DNA from 2 places in the Pseudomonas sp. BF-R-19 genome. Region 2 is predicted to be linked to the other one. Evidence: riboswitches for the same ligand, from Rfam matches in the RefSeq annotation. Region 2 holds a riboswitch; the other holds the start of a gene.
The links. Region 2 has a riboswitch for cobalamin ahead of KGB28_RS05055 (CbtB domain-containing protein). Riboswitches for the same ligand answer to the same signal wherever they lie in the genome.
Positions count from the first base shown of each region.

Region 1: another riboswitch for cobalamin. It lies ahead of cobO (cob(I)yrinic acid a,c-diamide adenosyltransferase); the one in region 2 lies ahead of KGB28_RS05055 (CbtB domain-containing protein).

Region 1 is NZ_JAHBDN010000073.1:718-6,980, forward strand. Features, by position in the region: partial or broken gene cbiB (adenosylcobinamide-phosphate synthase CbiB) at 1-33, opposite strand, end outside; gene bluB (5,6-dimethylbenzimidazole synthase) at 30-680, opposite strand; gene KGB28_RS21690 (cobyrinate a,c-diamide synthase) at 677-2,077, opposite strand; gene cobO (cob(I)yrinic acid a,c-diamide adenosyltransferase) at 2,074-2,685, opposite strand; cobalamin riboswitch at 2,767-3,000, opposite strand; gene KGB28_RS21700 (hypothetical protein) at 3,154-3,738, shown strand; gene KGB28_RS21705 (PQQ-dependent sugar dehydrogenase) at 3,806-5,119, shown strand; gene KGB28_RS21710 (O-methyltransferase) at 5,226-5,888, opposite strand; gene KGB28_RS21715 (C40 family peptidase) at 5,907-6,263, opposite strand, start outside.
Region 2 is NZ_JAHBDN010000034.1:85,134-91,396, reverse strand. Features, by position in the region: gene cobN (cobaltochelatase subunit CobN) at 1-2,227, opposite strand, end outside; gene cobW (cobalamin biosynthesis protein CobW) at 2,231-3,301, opposite strand; cobalamin riboswitch at 3,404-3,617, opposite strand; cobalamin riboswitch at 3,794-4,020, shown strand; gene KGB28_RS05055 (CbtB domain-containing protein) at 4,141-4,332, shown strand; gene KGB28_RS05050 (CbtA family protein) at 4,344-5,051, shown strand; gene KGB28_RS05045 (cobalamin biosynthesis protein) at 5,048-5,461, shown strand; gene cobM (precorrin-4 C(11)-methyltransferase) at 5,545-6,263, shown strand, end outside.

The DNA.
Region 1 (6,263 bases), on a different contig from region 2:
AACCGCGGCGACACTCAACAACGCCACACTCATTGACTCACTCCCCAATAATTTTCGTACAGCAATTCATGTAGCGGACGCGCCTGTGCCCAGCCTTCGAGCACCAGCATCGGCGCCGGGTAGAACTCCTTCACCGGTCCCAGGCACAGCACCGCCAGCGGCTTGGCTCCCGGTGGCAAATTCAACAAATCGGCCAAGGCTTGGGGTTCGAACAGCGACACCCAACCCATGCCCAGCCCTTCGGCGCGGGACGCCAGCCACAGATTCTGGATCGCGCAGGACAACGAAGCCATGTCCATTTCCGGCAGCGTGCGGCGACCGAAGATATGCTGCTCGCGGTCGTCCATCAGTGCGGCGACCAGTACCTCGGCGCAATCGTTGATGCCTTCGACCTTGAGCTTCATGAACTCATCGCTGCGCTCGCCGAGGGCGAGCGCAGTGCGGATGCGCTCTTCTTCCACCAGGGCCTGGATTTGCCCGCGCAAGGCGCGATCGCTGATGCGGATGAAGCGCCAGGGCTGCATCAGGCCGACACTGGGAGCCTGATGCGCGGCCTCGAGCAGGCGCCGCAGCAATTCGGGCTCGACGGTGCCGCCGCTGAAGTGGCGCATGTCGCGGCGCTCGGCGATGGCACGATAGACCGCTGCGCGTTCGGCTTCAGAGAATGCGTTGTCGCTCATGGCCGCTTCGCGAGCAAGCCCGCTCCCACATTTGAAGGTGAGCGGCCTGAAGAAACGCAATCCCCTGTGGGAGCGGGCTTGCTCGCGAAGGCGGCTTCAAGGTCCGGCGCAAACAGCGCGGCAATCGCCGAGGGGTTCGACGGAAAATAAAAGTGCACATAAGAGGCGGTCATCCGCCCCTCACGGTAGACCGCCTCCGCTCCGCGCCCGCCGTTAGGGCTCAAGCCCCGGGCAATCGGCGGCAGTTCAGTGGTGGTCAGCGAATGGTGATAGGTGTGCCCGCGCAGCAAACCTTCCGGCAATTCCACCGCTTGCAACGCCAGCGCTGCCAGACGCTTTTGCATCACCGCATCACCGGCCAGCAAGCCAACCAGTTCGGCGCGAGTGCCCTCGACATCAGTCAGGGAATCGAGCAGATACAGCATGCCGCCACACTCGGCGAGCAACGGTTTGCCTGCTCGGTGGTGGGCGCGGATCGCGTCGAGCATCGCAGTGTTTTGCGCCAGCGCAACATGGTGCAGCTCCGGGTAACCGCCCGGCAGATACAGGCTGTCCGCCTCCGGCAACGCTCGGTCGCGGATCGGCGAGAAGAACGACAACTCGGCGCCCATCGCCCGCAGCAGATCCAGGCTCGCGCCGTAGGTGAACGCAAAGGCTTCATCGCGGGCGACGGCAATGCGCACTCCGGCCAGCAGCGGCTCGACCGCGATGACATCAGGGGCGGCGAACTCGACCGCTGGTGGCAGCGCGACCTCGCAACTGCTGGCCAGGGCATCGGCTGCCGCATCGAGGCGCAGGTCGAGATCGTTCAACTCACTGGCCTGCACCAGCCCCAGGTGTCGGCTCGGCAATTCGATCCCGGTTTCCCGGGACAGCGCGCCGTACCAGCGCAAACCTTCAGTCAGGCTGCCTTCGAGCAGTTGCGCGTGGCGCAGCGTGCCGACACGATTGGCCAGCACGCCGGCGAACGGCAAGTCCGGCTGATAACGCGCCAGCCCCAGGGCCAATGCGCCAAAGGTCTGGGCCATGGCGGTGCCATCGATCACCCCCAGCACCGGCACACCGAAATGCCGCGCCAGATCGGCGCTCGACGGCGTACCGTCGAACAGCCCCATGACGCCTTCGATCAGGATCAGGTCGGCTTCAGCGGCGGCTTCCCACAACAACCGGCGACTCTCCTGCTCGCCGACCATCCACATGTCCAGTTGATACACCGGCGCACCGCTGGCGCGTTCGAGGATCATCGGATCGAGAAAGTCGGGGCCGCACTTGAATACACGGACCTTGCGCCCCTGATTGCGATGCAATCGGGCCAGTGCCGCGGTGACGGTGGTCTTGCCCTGGCCGGAAGCTGGCGCGGCAATCAATACCGCCGGACAGTGCCGAGGCTGACTCACAATTCGACGCCTTTCTGCGCTTTGATCCCGGCCTGAAAAGCGTGTTTGATCACGCCCATTTCGGTGACGGTGTCAGCCATCTCGATCATTTCCGGCTTGGCAGCACGACCGGTGACCACCACGTGTTGCATCGGCGGCCGGGCCTGCAAGTCACTGAGCACCTGATCGAGATCGAGGTAGCCGTGCTTGAGGGCGATGTTCAGCTCATCCAGCACCACCAGACCGATGGACGGATCGCGCAGCAGTTGCTGCGACACTGCCCAGGCGGCTTCGGCGGCGGCGATGTCGCGCTGGCGGTCCTGGGTTTCCCAGGTAAAGCCTTCGCCCATCACGTGAAAACGCACCTGCTCGGGAAAGCGCCGGAAGAACAACTCCTCCCCCGTGCTGTTGCGGCCCTTGATGAACTGCACCACGCCGCATTGCATGCCGTGCCCCATGGCGCGGGCAAGCATGCCGAAAGCCGAGCTGCTCTTGCCCTTGCCGTTGCCGGTCAGTACCAGCAGCAGGCCACACTCGTTCGGGGAATTGGCGATGCGCTCGTCGATCACGGCTTTTTTGCGCTGCATGCGCGCCAGATGGCGTTCGTCACGATCGGGGGTATCAGTCATGGGGGAGCTCTCCGTTGAGGCAGGAATAACGGCGGGCAGGCACAAGAATAGAAGGCAAAAAGCCTGGCATCGCCCACCGTGATGCCGCTGGATGAATCAGGCCGGTCTCCGGGCTCATGAGTGGCGCGGGGCCGGACTGTGCGCCTTCCCGCATCGAATCGACACAGTGGCATCACACACAGTTTTCACTCATTTACCGTTGCGGGGGCAGCGCCGGAATTGCGGGCCTTCGACCAACAGAAGGACTCACTCACCGGCTTCCCTGTTTCACTCTGTCGACCCAAGCCACAGAGCACCTGAAACAAGCCGCGAAGGTTAGAGGGTTGGGGGTGGAGCGTCAATTAAAGCCGGGAGGCCATCGACCGAATAACTGCCATCAATCAATAAACTGACGTCAATCTTGTGCCACGCTCTCAGCAGTGATATCAAAGAGCCACAAACTCACAACACAACAACAAGGGTGAGCCCATGCAAGGCATGATCATCAGCAATCCAAAGCTGGAATTCCTGCGCCCGGTGCTTGAGCGCTGGTTCGAATGCATCGACCGTTACAATGCCGTCCGCGGTGATGGCGACACACCGTACTGGCACGACGAAAAGGCCAATCTCGGACTGCTGTCTGCCGCCGCCTGGATGGCCGAGATGGTCACGCTGCAACAAGCGCCCACCCGCAAACAGATGGAAGAAGGCGAACGCAACAGCCGCGCCGACCTGCTCCTGGCCTCGCCTGAAACCCGCGCCTACATCCAGACCAGCCAGCGCTGGCCACGGGTCAACAGCCTCAACCTGTCCCAGGCCTTGCTCGACATCGCCAGCGATGCGAAGCGCCTGAGCCACGCCAGCGACCTGAAACTCGGCTGCCTGTTCGTCGCCCCGCAAAAAGCCCAGCAGGGCGCCACGCCGGAAGAACTCCAGGACATGGTCGACGACCTGCAAAAGGAACACAGCTGCGCTGTCGCCTGGTATTTCCCTTATGCCTACCGCAAGTTGCGCAACGAAGCCGGCAACTATCACCCCGGCATTGCGGTGCTGTTCAAGGAAGCACGCGGCTGAGGGGTTGAACCATCGGACGACAACGCTTCTCTATGATTAGAACAAGGCATTCATAGGGAAGACCAGCATGCGCACGCCCCCGCTCGCTCTCGTTATCGCGCTTGGCGCAGGGCTCGCCGCTTGTGGCGAGACCTCCCGCCTGCAAGTCTCCGACGGTACCGGCCCGTCACCTCAACTACCTGAGCCCAACAAGACACTGGTTCCGACCGTGAACATCGCCCCGGCCATCGGCTGGCCACAGGGTGCGAAACCCATTGCCGCCACGGGCACTCAAGTGGCTGCTTTTGCCGAAGACCTGGATCACCCCCGCTGGCTTTATGTACTGCCCAATGGCGACGTGTTGGTGGCGGAAACCAGTGCACCACCCAAACCCGAAGACGGTAAAGGCATTCGCGGCTGGGTGATGAAGAAAGTCATGGGCCGCGCCGGGGCCGGTGTGCCCAGCGCCAACCGCATCACCTTGCTGCGCGACAAGGACCACGATGGCGTCGCGGAAACCCGCACGGTGTTTCTGCAAAACCTTAACTCGCCCTTTGGCATGACCCTGGTCGGCAATGACCTGTATGTGGCCGACACGGATCGCCTGCTGCGCTTTCACTATGAAAGTGGCGATACGCAGATCAAGTCGCCGCCGGTCAAGGTTGTCGACCTGCCGGGCGGCCCGCTGAACCACCACTGGACCAAAAACGTCATCGCCAGCAGGGACGGCAGCAAGCTCTACGTGACCGTGGGCTCCAACAGCAACGTCGCCGAAAACGGCATGGACAAGGAAGAAGGTCGCGCGGCGATCTGGGAAGTGGATCGTGCCACCGGCCAGCAGCGGATCTTCGCCTCCGGCCTGCGCAACCCCAACGGCATGGCCTGGGAACCGCACAGTGGCGCGCTGTGGACCGCGGTCAACGAACGGGATGAAATCGGCAGTGACCTGGTGCCGGACTACATCACTTCGGTGAAGGACGGCGCTTTTTATGGCTGGCCGTACAGTTACTACGGCCAGCATGTCGATATTCGCGTCGAGCCGCAAAACCCGGACCTGGTGGCCAAGGCTATCGCCCCGGACTACGCCGTCGGCCCGCACACGGCATCACTGGGCCTGACCTTTGCAGAAAACAGCAAGCTGCCGCCGCCGTTCACCCAAGGGGCATTCATCGGGCAGCACGGCTCATGGAACCGCAACCCCCACAGTGGCTACAAAGTGATTTTCGTGCCGTTCAGCGCGGGCATACCCGTCGGAAAGCCCGTTGAAGTGCTCAGCGGATTTCTCAACGACAAGGAACAGGCCATGGGACGCCCGGTGGGTGTGGTGATCGACCGCCAGGGCGACCTGTTGGTGGCCGATGATGTGGGGAACAAGGTGTGGCGGGTTTCGGCAGTCAAGTAAGTCACTTGACCTGTGGGAGCGGGCTTGCTCGCGAAGGCGGTGCTTCAGTCAGAATATTAGTCGACTGACAGCCTGCATTCGCGAGCAAGCCCGCTCCCACAGGGGCTCAGCGTTTGCGGCAAAGGGTCAAACCATCGCCCAACGGCAACAACGACAGATCCACCCGCACATCGTCTTTCAAGGCCCGGTTGAGCGCCTGGATCGCCCGGGTGTCCGCGCTCTCGGGGCTGGCCTCAAGCACGCGCCCGCTCCACAGGGTGTTATCGAACACCGCCAGACCACCAACCCGCAGCAATCGCAGGGCGTGTTCCAGATAAGCCGGGTAGTTGGCCTTGTCGGCATCGATGAACACCAGGTCGAACTGCTCGCCTTGCCCTTGTCGCTCAAGCTCGGCGAGGGTTTCCAGCGCCGGGGCCAGTCGCAGGTCAATCCGCCCGGCGAGCCCCGCCTCTTGCCAGTAGCGCCGTGCGGTGGCGTTGTAGTCGCCGGGGATGTCACAGCAAATCAGCGAACCGTCAGCGGGCAACGCCGCCGCCATGCACAGCGCGCTGTAGCCGGTAAAGGTACCGACCTCGAGCAAGCGCCTGGCCCCCGTCAGTTTCACCAGCAAAGCAAGAAACTGTCCCTGCTCAGGCGCCACTTGCCAGCGTGCCATTGGCAGCGCCTGGGTCTCATCGCGCAAGCGCTTGAGCAGTGGCGTTTCGCGCAGCGAAACATCGAGCAGGTATTGGTACAGGTCGTCGTCGAGATTGAGCGTGCGAGCAGTCATGAGCACCGGCTCCGAAGGTTACGGATTACGCGCCAGGTGTTCAGGCTGCAGAACACGCTTGGCGCTCAGATAAGCCTTTTGCCAATAAGCCTTGGACAGGCTGTCGAGCTTCACGGTGCCGCCGGTGGCAGGCGCGTGGACGAAACGCCCTTCTCCCACGTAGATGCCGGCATGACTGACCTGGGAACCGCCATTGGTGGCGAAGAAAATCAGGTCACCGGTTTGCAGGCCTTCCTTGCCCACATTCGCCGCTTGCATGGAGATCATCTCGCGCGTGGTGCGCGGCAAGGCAATGCCGGCGACATCGCGGTACACGTAAGCGATCAGGCCGCTGCAATCAAACCCGGAATCCGGCGTATTGCCACCCCAGCGATA
Region 2 (6,263 bases):
ACCCTAGTCCGAAGGCCTTGGCCAGTGCCCGCAGCAAACTCGACTGCGCGCCCCGCCCATCGCCTCGTGGAATACGCAACAACGCCAGCAAGGTGTCGATACGCAAACGCCCGGTGGGCGATTCGCCGAACACATGCAGGCCGTCGCGGATCTGCGACTCTTTCAAGTCGCACAGGTAAGTGTCGAGTCGCGGCAACCAGATCGCCGCATCGGCGTCGCTGTCGAGCTGTTCGTCCAGTTGCAGTTCACGGTCGATGTGTGTGTCACGCACCAGTTGCAGGATGTCGCGTTGCAACTCTCGGGCGCGGCGTGGATCGAGCAGTTGCGCTTCGTAATACTCGTCCGCCAACAATTCGAGGTTGCGCAGCGGCCCGTAGGTTTCGGCGCGGGTGAGCGGTGGCATCAGGTGATCGATAATCACGGCCTGGGTGCGCCGCTTGGCCTGGGCGCCCTCGCCCGGGTCGTTGACGATGAACGGATAGATGTTCGGCAGCGGCCCGAGCAAAGCATCTGGCCAGCAGTTTTCCGAGAGCCCCACGCCCTTGCCCGGCAGCCATTCGAGGTTGCCGTGTTTGCCGACGTGGATCACGCCATGGGCGCCGTAAGTGTTGCGCAGCCAGAAGTAGAACGCCAGGTAACCGTGGGGCGGCACCAGGTCCGGGTCGTGATACACCGCGCTCGGGTCGACCTGATAACCCCGGGCCGGTTGAATGCCGACGAAGGTCAGGCCAAAACGCAGGCCGGCGATCATCATCCGCCCGCTGCGACACATCGGGTCGCTTTCCGGCGCGCCCCAACGTTCGAGCACCGCCGCGCGGTTGGCTTCGGGCAGTGCATTGAACATCGCCAGATAGTCATCCATCCCCAGGCTTTGCTGGCACGGACGCAGGTCGAGGGTCTCGAGATCGTTGCTGACGCCACCCAGCAACTGCTGGATCAGCGCGGTGCCGCTGTCCGGCAACTCAGCCGGCAACGGATAACCTTCGGCATGCAGCGCCCGCAGGATATTCAGCGCGGCGGCCGGGGTATCGAGGCCGACGCCGTTGCCGATGCGACCGTCGCGGGTCGGATAATTGGCGAGAATCAAGGCAATGCGTTTTTCCGCATTGGGCACCCGCGCCAGATCGACCCAGCGCCGCGCCAGTTCGGCAACGAAATCCATGCGTTCCGGTTGTGGCCGGTAGCAGACCACATCCGACTGACTGCGTTCACTGCGCCACGCCAAGTCCTTGAAACTGATCGGGCGGCTGATGATGCGTCCGTCCAGTTCCGGCAAGGCAATGTGCATCGCCAGGTCACGGGGGCCGAGGCCCTGTTCGCTGGCGCGCCAACCCGGTTCGTTGTCCTGGGCGCAAATCGCCTGGATCACCGGAATATTGCGGCGAAACGGGCGCAGATGCGGTGCTTCGGGACTGGATTGGGCAAAGCCGGTGGTGTTGAGGATCACCGAGACGCTGGCCTCGTCGAGCCAGTCCTCGACCACGCAAAGACAACCGGGCTCTTTCAGACTGGCCAGCGCGATCGGCAACGGATTCAACCCCGCGGCCTGCAAGCGCTGGCAAAAAACATCAATGAAAGCCGTGTTCGCCGCCTGCAAATGCGAGCGGTAAAACAGCACCGCCGCCACCGGTTGACCCGCTTGCCAATCGGCTTGCCAGTCACTCAGTGCGGCGCAGTGTTTGTGCGGATGGTATATCGCCGTGCGCGGCAAGGTTTGCGGCTCGCCCCAGGTGTAATCACGGGCCAGCCAGCGGTTGGCCAGACAGCGGAAGAAATCGAGGGCGTTGCCCATGCCGCCCTGGCGCAAAAACTGCCAGAGCCGGTCGCGATCCTCCGCGCCGACGGTGCTCAGGTCACTGAGCTCCGGATCCGGGCGATCATCACCTGGCACCAGAATCACCTGCACACCGCGCTGCGACAGCTCGACCAGGCGCTCAATGCCGTAACGCCAATAGGCGATGCCGCCGTGCAGCGAAATCAGGATCACCCTGGCGTGACGCAGCACTTCATCGACGTACAAATCCACCGAGGCATGATTCTGCACCTGCATCGGGTTGGCCAGGCGCACGCTCGGGTAATCGTCGGGCAACTGCTGCGCCGCTTCGGCGAGCAGCGCCAGGCTGGAATCGCCGCTGCACAGGACCACCAGTTCGGCGGGGGTTTGTCCAAGGTCGGCAATGTTGTCATCCGACACGAAACCGCCGGGCTGGGTCCTGAGCAGGTGCATGGCTTACACGCTGAGCGCGGCGCGCAATTGCGCTTCGAGAACAGTGGCGTCCAGTTCCTGGCCGATCAGCACCAGACGGGTGACTCGCGCTTCTTCGGCGCCCCACTGGCGGTCGAAGTGCTTGTCGAAACGCGTGCCCACGCCCTGGATCAGCAGGCGCATCGGCTTGTTGGGGATCGCCGCAAAACCCTTGACCCGCAGGATGCCGTGTTGGACCACCAGTTGGGTCAGCGCATCCAGCAGCAGGCTTTCGTCGGCTTGCGGCAGTTCGATGGAGATCGAATCGAAGGCGTCGTGATCGTGGTCATCATGATCGTCGTCGCCATCGTGATGATGGTCGTGGTGGCTGTGACGGCTGTCGATGTGTTCTTCGGAGCCGGCACCCAGGCCGATCAGCACGTCCAGCGGCAGGCGACCGCTGCTGGCTTCAATGATTTTCACCGCTGGCGGCAATTCCTCGGCGACTTCCAGGCGCACGCGGGCCAGGTCCGCCGGGTTGATCAGGTCGGCTTTGTTGAGGATCACCAGGTCAGCGCTGGCCAATTGGTCGGCGAACAGTTCGTGCAGCGGCGATTCGTGGTCCAGGTTCGGGTCGAGCTTGCGCTGGGCGTCGACCTGATCCGGAAACGCGGCGAAGGTGCCGGCGGCCACGGCCGGGCTGTCAACCACGGTGATCACCGCATCCACCGTGCAGGCGCTGCGGATTTCCGGCCACTGGAAGGCCTGCACCAGCGGCTTGGGCAGGGCCAGGCCGGACGTTTCGATGAGGATATGGTCGAGATCACCGCGACGGGCCACCAGTTCGCGCATCACCGGGAAGAATTCTTCCTGGACGGTGCAGCACAGGCAGCCGTTGGCCAGCTCATAGACACGGCCGTAGGCTTCTTCTTCGGTGCAACCGATGGAGCACTGCTTGAGGATTTCGCCGTCGATGCCCAACTCGCCAAATTCGTTGACGATCACCGCGATGCGGCGACCCTGGGCGTTGTCGAGCATGTGCCGCAGCAGCGTGGTCTTGCCCGAGCCGAGAAAGCCGGTAACGATGGTGACGGGGAGTTTGGCCAGTGTTTTCATCGGATGCCCTATGGCTAATGTGGCGGGCATACGGGACGACGACCGACAACGCGGACGCGCGTGCCTGAAGAGTTCGCCACCGGATCACCCCGCCCGGTTGAAAGTGAGAATCTGTGACGAGGCAGGTCTCCTGGCTGACGGTGTGCCGGCCTTGAGCCTGGCATTCGCTGCGCCTTCCCGCCGGCCTCATGGATTGAGCCTGCAGTGGCGTGGCAACGAACATCACCGTTCACAGTTGCGGGGGCAGCCGCGGCATCGACCGCGTTCCCTTCTTAGCTTCGGCAGACGCCGAAGAACCTCGAAAGCGCAAGGCTACGCATGGTCTTGGGGCGGGTCAATGTCTTGTGGTGCCCTCACTGGCCCCATCGCGAGCAAGCTCGCTCCCACAGATGACCGCGTTCCAATGTGGGAGCGAGCTTGATCGCGATGAAGGCGACTCGGTCTTCAGTTGAGAACCCTTGCCAATTGACGCCCCACCCCCGCCCATGCTCTCCTACACACCTTGTTACGGGTGCCCTTCACAGGGTGAAACGGGAAACCGGTGAATCATGTGCTTTACTCTTAAGCCATGTCAGTCCGGTGCTGCCCCCGCAACGGTAAGCGAGCGAAGCGTCAGATCCACTGTGCCACTGCGGCATGGGAAGGTGATGCTTTCAGGTTCAGGCCCAGGTCTTTGCCCCTCGTGAGCCCGGAGACCGGCCCGCAACACAAAGTGACCAGTACGGTCGCTGAACCAACAAACCCGCGGTGGGCGGGCGCTGTTTGAACCTCTGCGCGCCTGGTCGTGCGGGGGTTTGCATACGCTCTTATTCCCCGCTGACAGACCAGAGGGAAACGCCATGTCGATCATCAGCAGCGCCGAACACACATCCGCGAGCACCACCTCAACCCTGACCCAACGTCTGGCCGCCGCCGTCTGCGCGTCGATCCTGGGCGCCTGCCTTGTGTATTTCGCCGGCTTCTCGCACATCGAAGCGGTGCACAACGCCGCCCACGATACCCGTCACAGCTCCGCGTTCCCGTGCCATTGAGAGCTGTCGACATGATCAAGCGTATTGCGCAAACCGCAGGTTTCACCGGGCTGTTGGCCGCCCTGTTGCTGACCCTGCTGCAAAGCTTCTGGGTCGCTCCGCTGATTTTGCAGGCCGAGACCTACGAAAAAACCGAACCGGCCGCTGTTGAAATGCATGAACACGCCGACGGTGCGATGGCTGCCCATACCCACGATGCACAAGCCTGGGAGCCGGAAGACGGCTGGCAGCGCGTGCTGTCGACCACCGGTGGCAACCTGGTGGTGGCCGTCGGTTTCGCCCTGATGCTGGCCGGCCTGTACACCTTGCGTGCGCCGACCAAAACCTCGCAAGGCCTGCTCTGGGGCCTGGCCGGTTATGCGACGTTCGTGCTCGCGCCGACCCTCGGCCTGCCACCGGAACTGCCAGGCACCGCTGCCGCCGATCTGGCACAACGGCAACTGTGGTGGATCGGTACCGCCGCCTCCACCGCCGTCGGTATCGCGCTGATCGTGTTCAGCCGGCACTGGCTGATGAAAGTCCTCGGCGCGGCGATCCTCGCCGTTCCCCATGTGATTGGCGCACCACAACCGGAAGTGCATTCGATGCTCGCTCCAGAGGCGCTGGAAACCCAGTTCAAAATCGCTTCGCAACTGACCAACGTGGCGTTCTGGCTGGCCCTGGGCCTGATCAGCGCCTGGTTGTTCCGTCGCAAAAGCGATGGCCAATACCACGCATGACTGACGTCAGCACAGCGCCGACCCTGGTGGTCGGCCTGGGCTGCCAACGGGGCTGCCCTGTCAGCACGTTGCTGGCGCTGCTCGATCAGGCGTTGGAGGCGCACCAGATTGCGCGTCATGAAATCAAGGCGCTGGCCAGCATCGATTCGAAGCGCGACGAACCTGCGCTGATCGAACTGGCTCAGCAGCTTGGCCTGGAATTGATGTATTTCAGCAGTGAACAACTGGCCGCTTATGAACCGCAACTCAGTCATCAATCGCAAATAGCGTTTGAACGCACCGGTTGCTACGGCGTGGCGGAAAGCGCCGCACTGGCCCTGGCGGAACAACTGGCCCAGGCCCCGGCAAAACTGCTGATTCCACGGCAAAAATACGCCCAGGCAACACTGGCATTGGCCGGCGCTGCGTAAAAAACCGATAATCCCCGCCTTTGATCATGAACATTCTTCATCTGAAGCCCTGTTCAGACTCTTTTTCCCCACAGGAACCGACGATGACCGTCTACTTCATTGGCGCAGGTCCCGGCGACCCCGAACTGATTACCGTCAAGGGCCAGCGGCTGATTCGCAGCTGCCCGGTGATCATTTATGCCGGTTCCCTGGTGCCCGCCGCCGTGCTGGAAGGTCACTGTGCCGAACAGGTGGTCAACAGCGCCGAACTGCATCTGGAACAGATCATCGACCTGATCAAGAGCGCCCACGCCAAAGGCCAGGATGTGGCCCGGGTGCACTCCGGCGATCCGAGCCTGTATGGCGCCATTGGCGAGCAGATTCGCTATCTGCGCGAGCTGGGCATTGCGTTCGAAATCGTACCTGGCGTGACGGCCACAGCCGCTTGCGCAGCGCTTTTGGGTGCGGAACTGACCCTGCCGGACATTTCGCAAAGCGTCATCCTGACGCGCTACGCCGACAAGACCGCCATGCCACCTGGGGAGGAATTCTCCAGCCTGGCGCAGCACGGCGCGACCATGGCGATTCACTTGGGGGTCAATCACCTGGCGAAGATCGTTGAGGAACTGCTGCCCCATTACGGCGCCGATTGCCCGATTGCCGTGGTTCACCGCGCGAGCTGGCCGGATCAGGATTGGGTGGTGGGCACGCTTGAGGATATTGCCGGGAAGGTTGAAGCCAAGGGGTTTCGGCGTACGGCGTTGATTCTGGTGGGTCGTGTGCTGGGCAGAGACCATTTCAGTGAATCGTCGCTGTATCGCGC